2 regions of the Blautia sp. HA8986 genome follow, and region 2 is predicted to be linked to the other one. Evidence: riboswitches for the same ligand, from Rfam matches in the RefSeq annotation. Region 2 holds a riboswitch; the other holds the start of a gene.

Region 1 (6,730 bases), on a different contig from region 2:
GCTCGGCCTTAGCCACTTCAGTCTCCTGATACCCTTCCAGGCAGCTGGTTGGAATATAGCCTGTCTGTTCTGTACCATTATCATCTGTGTACACAATACGGCTCCAGATATCATCTACCGTACCTGTTCTTTTCAGTTCATCATCCTCAAGTACTTCACCTACAACTTCGCCGTCTTTTCGTCCAGGATAATCGAAAATGTCACTGTCCGATGCTACTGTGACTGTGTCTGTAAATTTATTTACAGTTTCTGTGTCACTGAGTACGCTGTCCTGAACATAACCGCTGATCTTATCTTCTCCATCTTTCTGGAAAGTAACCTTGCTCCATCCATTGTCACAAACTGCAACCCGCTCCAGTTTTGTTCCAAGAAGCACGGAACGGAGCTCTGTGCCGCTTTCCCCCGGATTGGATCTGATTGCTGTGTTTTTCGCTGTAACATAGAGTGTGTCACTTTTTGCCAAAGCATTTACTGTATTTCCCGCCCCGTCATCAACCTGAAACTGCTGGGCTGTTTTTTTCTCCTGTGTATATGTATTCAGTGTTGCTTCATATCCTGAAATCTCTGCGGATACTGATGCAGGGAACAGCATGTAAGCACACAAAATAACTGCAAGAAGCCTTTTTCGCATATAAAATCCTGCCTCCTTTTCCGGCATTCTGCTGTTTGTCCCGACTATCATAGCATATCGGCTCCTATTTTGCAATTTTACAGAGCTGTCTTCAGAAAGATTTAATAAAAAGATCACATTTCTTAACTGGTCAAATCCGCTCACACCGGGTAGAATATATTTATGAATACAAAAAGACCAAAACCAAAATTAACCAAAAAACAACGCCACCTTCTCCGTGTACGCCAGGTGCGCAGACAGAAATTTTTTCTCTTCTGTATCTTCCTTTTGATCATACTCAGTCTCATTGTATGGTTTGTACACTTCCCGGGAACCAGAGAAAATACTTATCAGATCAATGCTTCCTGTGAATCTTACCGCGAAGAAGTTACTGATATAGCGGCGCAATATGATATGTCGGATTACGTAGATCTGATCCTTGCAGTTATGATGCAGGAAAGCTCCGGACAGGGAACCGATCCCATGCAGTCCTCAGAAGGTGCTTATAATACACAGTATCCACAGGAGCCCAATGGAATCACAAATTCTTCTTATTCTATTACCTGCGGAATCCAGGAACTGAAATATGCCCTTGAAAAAGCCGGTTGTACAGGCCCTTCCGATCTTACCCATATCCGCCTTGCACTTCAGGCCTATAATTTCGGTGCAGATTCCTACTTCTCCTACCTGGAGAAAAATGGGGAAACGGTCTGGACTACAGAAAGTGCCCAGGCTTTTGCACAGATGGCAAGCGGAGGAAGAAAACGTAATGAGGATGATCCCCTCCATGATCCCGCAGGTCCATGGGATTACGGTGATCAGTACTATCCGGATCATGTACTGCGGTATTATCCCATTGCTGATGAATCATAGAATATTTTATGAAAAAACTTTACCATCTGCTTCATGATGTCCTGCCGAAACGACAACAACAAGTTTTGTATAAATTTTTCAAAAAAATCCAAAAAAATATTTGACATATACAAAAATCTATGATATCATACGTCTTGTCGATGAGGAAAACACTTCATCTTCAAGACATATGCGATAGTGGCGTAGTTGGTAACGCGCGACCTTGCCAAGGTCGAGACCGCGGGTTCGAGCCCCGTCTATCGCTCTTGAGAACTCTGAGAGAATTCAGAGTTCTTTTTTTATGCCATATAATCAAACATTCACTACTTTTACGATACTCTTACTTCAGACAATATTCCCCTTAATTATCCAACTTCTCTTTATCCACTTGAAGGTTACTTAATTCAGTTATAAAAAATCCCGGATTCAGAACTTTACACTTTCCAAATCCGGGATATTTTTAACGTATTTTCTGTTACAGAAATCGAATATCTGTTGCTGTTCACTCTATGACCAGCTACATTTTTTTCTTTCTATGAGCTTTCCCTATATCTTAGTGATGGAACAGTCTGATTCCAGTAAATGCCATAACCATTCCATACTTATTGCAGGTATCAATAACAGCATCATCACGGACAGATCCGCCTGGCTCTGCAATATATTTCACTCCACTCTTATGCGCACGCTCAATGTTATCACTGAACGGGAAGAAGGCATCAGATCCAAGAGTTACATCTGTAAGTCCATCCAGCCATGCTCTCTTCTCTTCCTTTGTAAATACTTCCGGCTTCTCTGTGAAAGTTTTATCCCATGCACCGTCAGCCAGAACATCCATATACTCCTCACCGATATAAACATCAATGGCATTGTCTCTCTCTGCACGTGTGATCGTATCTTTAAATGGAAGATTCAGAACCTTCGGGCACTGGCGGAGGTACCAGTTATCTGCTTTCTGACCGGCAAGACGTGTACAGTGAACACGGGACTGCTGTCCTGCACCAACACCGATCGCCTGTCCGTCTTTTACAAAGCATACAGAATTGGACTGTGTATATTTCAGAACGATCAGGGAAACTTTAAGGTCTCTTTTAGCTTCCTCGGTAAGTTCTTTATTCTCCGTAACAATATTGGAGATCAGCTCATCATCAATAGCAAGTTCCTGACGGCCCTGCTCAAAAGTAACACCAAATACCTGTTTGTGTTCCAGCGGTTCCGGAACATAATTCTCATCAATCTGGATCACATTGTAGTTGCCCTTTTTCTTCTGTTTCAGGATCTCAAGCGCTTCCTCTGTATATCCCGGTGCAATAACTCCGTCAGAAACCTCTCTCTTGATCAGCATTGCTGTATCCTTGTCACATACATCAGAAAGGGAAATAAAATCACCGAAGGATGACATACGGTCTGCACCTCTCGCTCTTGCATAAGCACATGCAAGCGGTGAAAAATTCTTCCAGTCCATATCATCTACCCAGTAAATCTTGGCCAGTGTCTCATTCAGTGGAAGTCCGATGGACGCACCTGCAGGAGATACATGCTTGAAAGAAGTTGCTGCAGGAAGTCCGGTTGCTTTCTTAAGATCACGCACAAGCTGCCAGCCATTAAAAGCATCCAGGAAATTGATGTATCCAGGTCTTCCGGAAAGTACCTGGATAGGAAGTTCACTTCCGTCTGCCATGTAAATCTTAGATGGTTTCTGATTCGGGTTGCATCCATATTTTAACTGTAATTCTTTCATGAAAAAAATCCTCCGTTCTGTGTGATACTGATAATTTCATCGCAGCTGTATACTCAGCTTGTTATTTATTCTTATTCACGATCCTTGACTCATATTTTCCGGTTTCAATGTCAATGAAACGAACAAAGAGAGAAACTTTATTATCCTGATTCAGGCTCTCCCAGAGAAGGTTTGTAAAGTCATCAATATCATTCGGGATTTCTACAGGCTTCGGCTCTCCCTCAAAACTCGGAAGTGGATTTCCATCGCATTTATAAGTATGGATAAAACGTCCCTGTCCTGCAGCTGCATTCTCATAGGCGAATGTATAACGAAGACAGGAATCCGGATTACCGTTATTGCTCTTTAAAATAGACATTGCATAGTTGAATCTGCCATTCTCTACGTGCAGAACACCGGAAATACGAGGTGTATAGTTCGGTGCGTCTGGCTCAAATTCTCTGGTTCGGAGGGACTGCTCAAAAGTAAGCTGTCTGTCCATTCCCTCATAAATGGTATCTGTCTGGTCGCCGTTTGTTACGATCGTCTTGTTTCCAAGGACACGTACCGGTGCGTAGATGATAAGGCTCGGGTCTGTAAGCTTGGACGGATCAAATGCCTGTGTGCGGATTCCCTCTCCATCCTCAACAAAAATACGATTTCTGCTGTTCTCGCTTCTTCCCATGATAAAATATGCAGTAACAGCATGCTTTCCGTCTGCGGAACGTCCGATCACGATTCCTCTTCCTGGGTAGGAATTTTCTTTCAGTTCTTTTTCAAGTGAAAATGTAGTCATTTTTCACAGTCCTCCTTATCTAATATACGGCCCGGGGATCATTCCAGGTATCAGCAGGTAACAAAAAACCGCCTGGACACCCCATTAACAGGCTGCCCAGGCGGTCGGCTTCTTAAATACACTGCACTCCCTGTAGGTAATCCTACTCTCCGCCAGTCATGCAGCTTCTGTTGTTATACTACAATACTTCTTCTGAATTTTCAAGTCCTAATTTTCTGAAATTGTTTTCAATTTTTTTATTTTCCCTGCAATTCATAATCCGTCTGGATCTGTGCTGCAATGTCAGACTTCATCCGGAACCATGCATCCGGGTTTTCCACATAATATTTGGGACAGTCTTTTCCTGTAACATCGTAATGCCGAATCACCTGATCCGTATCCAGCCCAAAACGGGTACAGAGCCACGCCGTCAGCTTCACTGCCGAACTATATGTTGCATCATTAAACTGTCCCGTCTCATCCGGATGGCAGCATTCAATGGATATGGTATCCACATTTCTGGCATTAGTAGCATAGGACATTTCTGAAGTAGGAATACACTGCACCACTTCCCCATCCAGTCCTACCACAAAATGACTGCTGACTTTATTATCCTGCGTTGTGGCAAGATTCTCAAAATAATTCCGGTTGGATATAGCTGTTGAACCTGGATTCGCTGTATAGTGAATCGCTATATAATTCACCTGTTCAATAGGAATCTGAGGCCTGGAATAAGAATTTGGCGTAAGAAGTTCCACATCAATATACGGAGCACCTTCTGCCTGCCATTGTTCCTGCCCACCGCCCTCACTGCTTTGCTGTGACCAGCTCTGTTGATCTATTTCAAGTCCGCTCTGCTCTATCCTCATCTCAAAAAATCCATATCCAAGGGCACACACAGCCAGTACAACGATCACAATTACCACTGCCAGCACAATATGTTTTAAAATATTCTGCGGTTTCTTTTTTCGGGAAGATTTTTTTCTTCTGCCAGCTCTGTCCGATATTCCAGAAATATTTTTTCCTGAAGAAGTTCCCTTTACGGAAACAGGCCGTCCATTATGGGACGGCCTGGGTGACTTCTTAACTGTCTTGCCTGCTTTTCCTTTATTATTCATCTACACTGTAGTTTGGAGCCTCTTTTGTGATGTGGATATCATGTGGATGTGACTCCTTAAGGGATGCAGCGGAAATCTTGATGAATCTGCCTGTTGTCTTAAGCTTCTCAATATTCTCTGCTCCGCAGTAGCCCATACCGGATCTTAAACCGCCGATCAGCTGGAATACAGTATCCTCAACATGTCCCTTATATGCAACTCGTCCCTCAACACCTTCCGGAACAAGCTTCTTGGCATTTTCCTGGAAATAACGATCCTTGCTGCCGTTCTCCATAGCGGCAATAGATCCCATTCCACGATATACTTTATATTTTCTTCCCTGATAGAGTTCGAATGTTCCCGGACTCTCATCGCATCCTGCGAACATACTTCCCATCATGCAGACATTGGCGCCAGCTGCAATAGCCTTGGTAATATCTCCGGAATACTTGATACCGCCATCTGCGATGATCGGAATTCCGTAACGGTCTGCAACTTCATAGCAATCCATAACTGCTGTTACCTGTGGAACACCGATACCTGCAACAACACGTGTTGTACAGATAGATCCAGGTCCGATACCAACCTTAACTGCGTCTACACCAGCCTCGATCAGAGCCTTGGTAGCTGCACCTGTTGCAACATTACCTGCAATAACCTGAAGTTCCGGATATGCAGCCTTGATCTCGCGGACTGCTTTTAAGATATTCTCGGAATGACCATGTGCGGAATCGATAACGATAACATCCACGTTAGCCTTAACAAGTGCATCCACACGTGCAAGTACATTAGCTGTGATACCAACTGCTGCGCCACAGAGAAGACGTCCCTGTGCATCCTTAGCTGCCAGAGGATATTTAATCTGTTTCTCGATATCCTTGATGGTAATGAGTCCCTTTAAATTAAAGTCATCATCTACAATGGGTAATTTCTCCTTACGAGATTTCGCGAGAATCTTCTTGGCATCCTCAAGTGTGATTCCTTCCTTGGCTGTGATCAGTCCCTCAGAAGTCATGCACTCCTTGATCTTTCTGCTGAAGTCTGTCTCAAACTTAAGATCACGGTTTGTGATGATGCCTACAAGCTTTCTGCCTTCTGTGATCGGAACACCGGAAATACGGTATTTCGCCATCAGATCATTGGCATCTTTCAGTGTATGTTCTGCTGAAAGATAAAATGGATCTGTAATAACACCGTTCTCAGAACGTTTAACCTTATCAACCTCTTCTGCCTGTGCCTCGATGGACATGTTCTTATGAATGATACCGATACCACCCTGTCTAGCCATGGCGATAGCCATTCTGTGCTCTGTAACTGTGTCCATACCCGCACTCATCATGGGGATATTCAGCTTTACTTTCTTGGTTAAATACGTTGAAACATCTACCTGATTCGGAATTACTTTAGAATAAGCCGGAACCAGCAGGACGTCATCAAACGTAATGCCATCACCAATAATAGTACCCATTGCATTTCCTCCCTTTTGTAAGATATTTTAAATTTGTGAACTAGTGTAACAAAAAACAAGTTTCATGTCAATCCAAAAAAACTTTACTTGGTGCAGAATTTTTCATGGTGTTTGCAAGGGCATCATCCAGTTCCAGGATCACTTTACAGGTTTCACCGCCATCTCTGGTAATCATTGCATAGCGTTTATGATCCTCAATGCCGGAAGAAAA
Region 2 (6,730 bases):
ATCACTCTCCTGCTTTTTTCTAAGTATATCATACATGGAATTTTCAGACTAGTAAAATAAATATAAACAATATTATAATAGTATAAGAAAAAGCGGCAGAACCTCTATTTTTGCAGGCTCTACCGCTTTCTATCTGAATTCCCCTCAAAAAATCTTTATATTAGAACAGTCCTGTGATCTTACCGCTCTCGTCTACGTCGATCTTAGTTGCTGCCGGTACTTTCGGGAGTCCTGGCATGGTCATGATCTCACCTGTCAGTGCAACAATAAAGCCTGCACCTGCGGAAATCTTAAGATTTCTTACTGTTACCTCGAAATCTGTCGGAGCACCAAGCTTTGTCTGGTCATCTGTTAAGCTGTACTGGGTCTTAGCTACACAGATCGGGCAGTTGCCAAATCCAAGTGCCTCCAGCTGTTTCGCCTGCTTCTGGGCATTTGCTGTAAGAACCACTTTCTTTCCACCGTAAACCTTCTGTACAATCTGGTTCAGCTTATCCTCGATGGAGCCTTCCAGTTCATAAGCATATGTGAAGTCATTCGGCTCTTCAACAAGACGGATTACTTCCTCAGCGAGCTTGATTCCGCCTTCGCCACCTTTTGCCCATACCTCGGAAAGTGCTACGTTTACGCCAAGCTCCTTGCATTTTGCTTCCACAAAATCAAGCTCTGCCTTGGTATCGGTCGGGAATGCGTTAATAGCTACCACACATGGAAGCTTGTATACATTTTTGATATTGCTTACATGCTTCAGAAGGTTCGGGATACCTTTTTCAAGAGCCTCAAGGTTTTCATTGTTCAGGTCAGCCTTTGCAACGCCACCGTTGTATTTCAGGGCACGTACGGTTGCTACGATAACAACTGCACTTGGTGTAAGCCCTGCCATACGGCACTTGATATCCAGGAATTTCTCTGCTCCAAGGTCTGCACCGAAGCCAGCCTCTGTGATCGCATAATCAGCAAGCTTCATAGCCATCTTTGTAGCAGTTACGGAGTTACATCCGTGAGCGATGTTTGCGAATGGTCCGCCGTGAACGATCGCCGGAACATGCTCCAGTGTCTGAACAAGGTTTGGTTTCAGAGCGTCCTTCAAAAGTGCTGTCATAGCACCCTCTGCGTGAAGGTCTCCTGCTGTTACTGGTTTCTGCTCAGCAACCTTGCCATAAGTGTATCCGATGATGATTCTGGAAAGTCTCTCTTTCAGATCTTTGATATCACTTGCCAGACAGAGAACTGCCATGATCTCAGATGCTACAGTGATGTCATATCCGTCTTCACGCGGCATACCGTTTGTTCTTCCGCCAAGTCCGTCTACTACATTACGAAGCTGACGGTCGTTCATATCCACGCAACGTCTCCATGTGATCTTTCTCGGGTCGATATTCAGCTCATTACCCTGGAAGATATGGTTGTCGATCATTGCTGCAAGAAGGTTGTTTGCCGCACCGATTGCATGAAAATCACCGGTAAAATGAAGGTTGATATCCTCCATCGGAACTACCTGTGCATAGCCGCCGCCTGCCGCACCACCTTTGACACCGAATACCGGTCCAAGGGATGGCTCACGAAGAGCTACCATAACATTTTTTCCAAGTCTCTGCATTCCATCTGCAAGACCTACCGTTGTAGTTGTTTTTCCTTCCCCGGCCGGTGTCGGGTTGATAGCTGTCACAAGAATCAGTTTGCCGTCTTTTTTGTCTGTTTCTTTCAGGAGATTATAGTCGATCTTTGCTTTGTATTTACCATACTGCTCCAGATATTTGTCATCAATACCTGCTTTCTCTGCAATCTTGGTAATTGGCTCCATTGTGCACTCCTGTGCAATCTCGATGTCACTTTTAAATCCCATAATGTTCTCCTTTCTCCGCTGCAACCGTCTGCATCTTTTATCCCATAAAAAAGAGCAGTATCTGAATTTTTTCAAATACTGCCCAGACGGTCGACTCATCGAATCTCCGGCTCCCTCGTGGTTATCCCACAACTCCGTCAGTCACCGAAGACTTTATTAATTTGATGATTGAATATTAACATATTTATTAGTACTTGTCAAGAAATTATCAAATTATTTTTTTCACTTTTAAAGTGAACTGAGTCTAATTTTCTGAATCATTTCAGTTTTCCGTACTATTCATCAGATACTGAATGTTATAAGGAAAATTCTATTTTTCGTCAATTAACGTAAATCAGGTCTGATTTTTGCCTGCAAACCCACACCGGATCGCCTGTGTCGGACATATCTTTTTACATCTTCCACATCGGATGCATTCTGTACTGTTTGGATTTTCCGTCGGATCGACCTCCATCTGGCAGATATTTCTGCATTTTCCGCAGTGAACACATTTTTCTTTATCTACTCTGTAACGAAAAACGGAAACTTTATTAAATACCGAATAAAAAGCTCCCAACGGGCAGATATACTTACAGAATGGCCGGTATATCATAATTGATAAGATAATGGTGATCACCAGGATTGTATTTTTCCACATGTACAGCCAGCCTACTGCACTTCGCATGGATTTGTTCAGCAGCACCAGAGGGATACCTCCCTCCAGCGTTCCTGCCGGGCAGATCAGCTTGCAGAAATACGGTGCTCCTTGCCCCATGATATCTACTACAAACATAGGAAGTATGATCACAAATACAAGAAAGATCACATATTTCAGTTTTCGCAGAAGCTTATCTCCCCGAAATGTCCGAATCTTCTTTGGAAAAGGAATCTTGTTCAACAGATCCTGGATCAGTCCAAAGGGGCAGAGAAATCCACACACCAGTCTTCCAAGCAACGCTCCCACAAAGATCAGAAATCCAGCTACATAATATGCCATTTTGAAGTTCCAGCTTCCGATCACAGCCTGAAGAGACCCAATGGGGCAGGCCCCTCTTGCCCCGGGGCAGGAATAGCAGTTCAGCCCCGGAACACATACATTTTTCAGTTTTCCGGTGTAGATCTTGCCAGTTATAAACCCTGATATGTGACTATTTGTAAGGGCCGCCCACAATGCCTGGATCCCATGCCGCGGCCATTCATTTATTTTCATCTTCTTATTATCCAATGCCTATACACTCCATACAGATGTTGATCGCTTTTGTAAAAACTACAGATACCTCGCCCCTGCAGATTCCCAGTATCATCAGTAAAATCCCCAAAAACGCCAGAGCTGGTCCGATCCACCTGGATTCTGTTATTTTTCGAATCATTTTTCCACTCTCCGTAATGATCATGTTTTACTTAGAAACGTTTTTAAGCTCTTTTTCCACAATTTCCTTCCATTCGTCCAGTGTATGGCTTCCTGTATAGGTATCGCCTACAATGTTTCCATCTTTGTCAACAAAAAATGTTTCAGGAAATGCGGAAATCCCCTGCAGACGACCGTTCATCATAGTGGTATCCGGTGTCAGGAACGGATATTCTGCTTTTGTTTTTTCCTGAAGAATGCCTGCTTTCTTTACAGCCTCCTCGTCCTGATTTCCCTTTTCATCTGTAGTATCAAGCACTACGCCTGCTACTCCGACGCCTTTATCTTTCATTTCTTTATAGAGCTCCTGAAGTTCCGGAATCTCTTTTACACATGGTGAGCACCAGGTTGTAAAAACATTTACCAACGTCAGGTCATAGTCACTGAATACTTTTTCTGTATATGTTTTTCCATCTATTCCTGTTGTTTCAAATTTTCCTACAGATTTTACATCCTCCGGGTTGCTGCTGGTATCCTGTGGCTGGTCAAACACGGAAATATTCTGATATGGTGCCATTTCCGTAATATCGGTTTTGATCTTTTCCAGTTCCTTTGTCAGCTTTTCATCTGCATCTTTGTTTGTGCTCAGATAATATTTGTATTTCCCGTCACTGCTGCTTCCAAGCTCTTTATGCTCTGTACAGCCGGTGATCTCATCCAGCTTTTTCTGTGAAGCTTCGTCATAAACGCCAATTGTACCGATTCTGTCCAGACCTGCCACCCAGTCGTCATATCCTGTTCCCATCTTCTGTATTTCGGCATTTTTCTGTTCCTCTGTCATTTTGCTCCAGCTTACATAGGCATATGTCACTGCATTGGTCTGATTCTCAAAATCTTCCGTGGTAAGCATTGCAATGCTCTGGTCCTTGATCTGCTTTAACAGCTCCTTCGAAAGTGAAAGCTTCAGTCCCAGAAACGGATATTCATAAGAATCCTGTGCCTTGCAGGTTACGTCGGAAGGCTTAAATGTACCTGCTACCAGATCTGATGAAACTGCCTCTCCATCCATCATCATTGCCGCTCCGGGATCTGCTGTTTCCGTACTTTCCGCCGCTGTTACCGGCACACTTCCTAATGCAGATATTCCTAATACCGCTGCTGCCATAAGTGCTGTTATTTTCTGTGTTCTGAATTTCATTGTTTATATTCTCCCTTCTGATATCACCGGCCCATATCCGGAACCGACGTATATTTTATATGTAAATCTTGCTCTCTGTAGCCTTACTATATCATCCCCTGTATAAAATCTCTGTTAAGAAACAAAAAAATTTACAGGAATTTTATGCTATACATGATATTATAGATAACAAAGCAAAATCAACTGTTTTTTAGGAGGATTTACTATGCATATATTGATAATTGAAGATGAAAAGCAGCTCTGCCAGTCTATTGCGGAGGGACTTCGCATGGATGGCTATGAAGCGGACACATGTTTTGACGGGGATGAAGGACTGGAATTATGTCTGGTGGAAAATTATGATCTCATCCTTCTTGATCTGAATCTTCCAGGCGTTGATGGTCTGGAAATCCTGCGCCAGTTTCGGGAATCCGATACTTCCACTCCCGTTTTGATCCTCTCTGCCAGAGGACAGATCCAGGACAAGGTTGAAGGGCTTGATCTCGGTGCCAATGACTATCTCACAAAGCCTTTTCATTTTGAAGAGCTGGAGGCACGGATCCGAAGTCTGACACGAAGAAAATTCATCCAGCAGGATGTGTGTCTGCAATGCGGACGTATCAGCTTTGATACCCGTACAAGAAAGACCAGTATCGATGGACTCCCCCTTTCTCTGACCCGAAAGGAAAGTTCTCTTCTGGAATATTTCCTTCTTCATCAGAACCGTATCATAAGTCCGGAAGAAATGATCGAGCATATCTGGGACGGAAGCGTCAACAGTCTCAGCAATTCCATTCGTGTCCACATTTCTTCTCTTCGAAAAAAGCTGCGCACTGCTCTCGGCTTTGATCCGATACAGAATAAGATCGGCCAGGGTTACATTTTAACGGAGGATATGCAATGAAAAAAATAACTAGAAAGCTTTCTCTTCAATGGCGTCTGACACTGATCACCGCGCTGCTTATGACAGTCACCTGCATTCTGATGTATTTTTTTATCAGCCAGTCTGCAGTTGCCGGAATGGAGGATCTGGGAGATTACATGATACGGATCGATAACACAGATTCTGCTCCCATCACCTTTAATATGAATCCCTCCGTCTTATTTCCGGAGCTTTCCGATCAGCTGCAGTTAACCAAAAAACTGTTTCTCACCAAAGGCCTCATGGTAACAGGGATCATCATCCTTCTCAGCAGTATCTGCACTTATTTTATCAGCCGTCAGGCATTACTTCCCCTGCGCAGACTCAGCCAGGAGGTGAACAAAATAGAGGTCCAGAACCTTTCAGAGGCTCTTGAAGTTCCTGCTACCAATGACGAGATTTCCCGCCTGACAATTTCATTTAACAAAATGCTCGCACGCCTGGATGAGGCCTTTACTGCCCAGAAGCAGTTTTCTGCCAATGCAGCCCATGAGCTGAGGACTCCTCTTGCCGTTATCCAGACAAATCTGGAGGTTTTTGCCCGCAGGGAAGCACCTGCTTTACAAGATTATCAGGAGATTTTTTCCATGCTCCAGGAACAGACCGGGCGACTTTCCCATCTGGCTGAAATCCTCCTGGATATGACCGGCGTACAGACTGTTGAACGTTCCGAAAGGATCTCTCTGGCAGCACTGACTGATGAGGTTTTCTGCGACCTGGCTTCTGTAGCGGAACAGAAGGATGTTGAACTGATCCAGAAGGAGGGAGACTGCATTATTACCGGAAGTTACCTGCTGCTGTATCGTGCTGTGTACAATCTTGTGGAAAATGCGATCAAATACAATCACTCCGGTGGAAAAGTAACCGTAAATATCCATCTTTCCGAAGAAATAACAGATACATCCACGTCTGTCAATTATGTCTTTCTTGAAGTCTCCGATACCGGAATCGGCATTCCTCCCGAATATCAGGAAAAAATCTTCACCCCGTTTTTCCGTGTGGACAAATCAAGAAGCCGCGCTATGGGAGGTGCCGGCCTGGGGCTTGCACTTGTCAGTGAAATTGTCAGACAGCATAACGGACAGGTAAAAGTACTAGAAAGCAGCAAAAAAGGCAGCATAATTGCAATTATGTTGCCAGTCTGAACATGTTTGTATTACATTTACTTTATATGCTCATGAACGCAATCGCTTTGCGATCTGCGTTCAAATCCGAGTATATTTTTTCAACAATACTGTCTGTATCCATTTCGCAGGTAATAGCCTGTTCCCTGAGAGCTGAAGAAAAATCTTTTTCTCTCCACCATCTGCGCATATCTTTTTCACCAAATTCTCTGTTTCTTGTATTATGCCGTCTCACGGTTTCTTCAAACGACAGATCAAAATAATATGCGTATACATTTGAACCATATAATTCATTTGCCAGTTCAAACAACGAACGATACCATTCATCATACAT

The links. A riboswitch is a leader RNA that binds a small molecule or an ion and turns the genes downstream of it on or off. The one in region 2 is predicted to bind ZMP and ZTP.
Region 1: linked by a shared signal. The riboswitch ahead of AC04Q4_RS06775 (IMP cyclohydrolase) and the one ahead of AC04Q4_RS16530 (formate--tetrahydrofolate ligase) in region 2 are both predicted to bind ZMP and ZTP.

Annotation. Positions count from the first base shown of each region.
Region 1 covers NZ_JBWLUQ010000001.1:1,442,251-1,448,980, forward strand. The annotation lists gene AC04Q4_RS06755 (3D domain-containing protein) at 1-682, opposite strand, end outside; gene AC04Q4_RS06760 (lysozyme family protein) at 794-1,483, shown strand; tRNA gene AC04Q4_RS06765 (tRNA-Gly) at 1,655-1,727, shown strand; gene AC04Q4_RS06770 (phosphoribosylaminoimidazolecarboxamide formyltransferase) at 2,016-3,200, opposite strand; gene AC04Q4_RS06775 (IMP cyclohydrolase) at 3,262-3,975, opposite strand; ZMP/ZTP riboswitch at 4,063-4,145, opposite strand; gene AC04Q4_RS06780 (peptidoglycan recognition protein family protein) at 4,212-5,072, opposite strand; gene guaB (IMP dehydrogenase) at 5,065-6,519, opposite strand; gene AC04Q4_RS06790 (DUF6106 family protein) at 6,587-6,730, opposite strand, start outside.
Region 2 covers NZ_JBWLUQ010000003.1:384,642-391,371, reverse strand. The annotation lists gene AC04Q4_RS16530 (formate--tetrahydrofolate ligase) at 161-1,846, opposite strand; ZMP/ZTP riboswitch at 1,920-2,001, opposite strand; gene AC04Q4_RS16525 (4Fe-4S binding protein) at 2,181-3,035, opposite strand; gene AC04Q4_RS16520 (CD1871A family CXXC motif-containing protein) at 3,043-3,195, opposite strand; gene AC04Q4_RS16515 (redoxin domain-containing protein) at 3,223-4,371, opposite strand; gene AC04Q4_RS16510 (response regulator) at 4,577-5,254, shown strand; gene AC04Q4_RS16505 (ATP-binding protein) at 5,251-6,417, shown strand; gene AC04Q4_RS16500 (AAA family ATPase) at 6,440-6,730, opposite strand, start outside.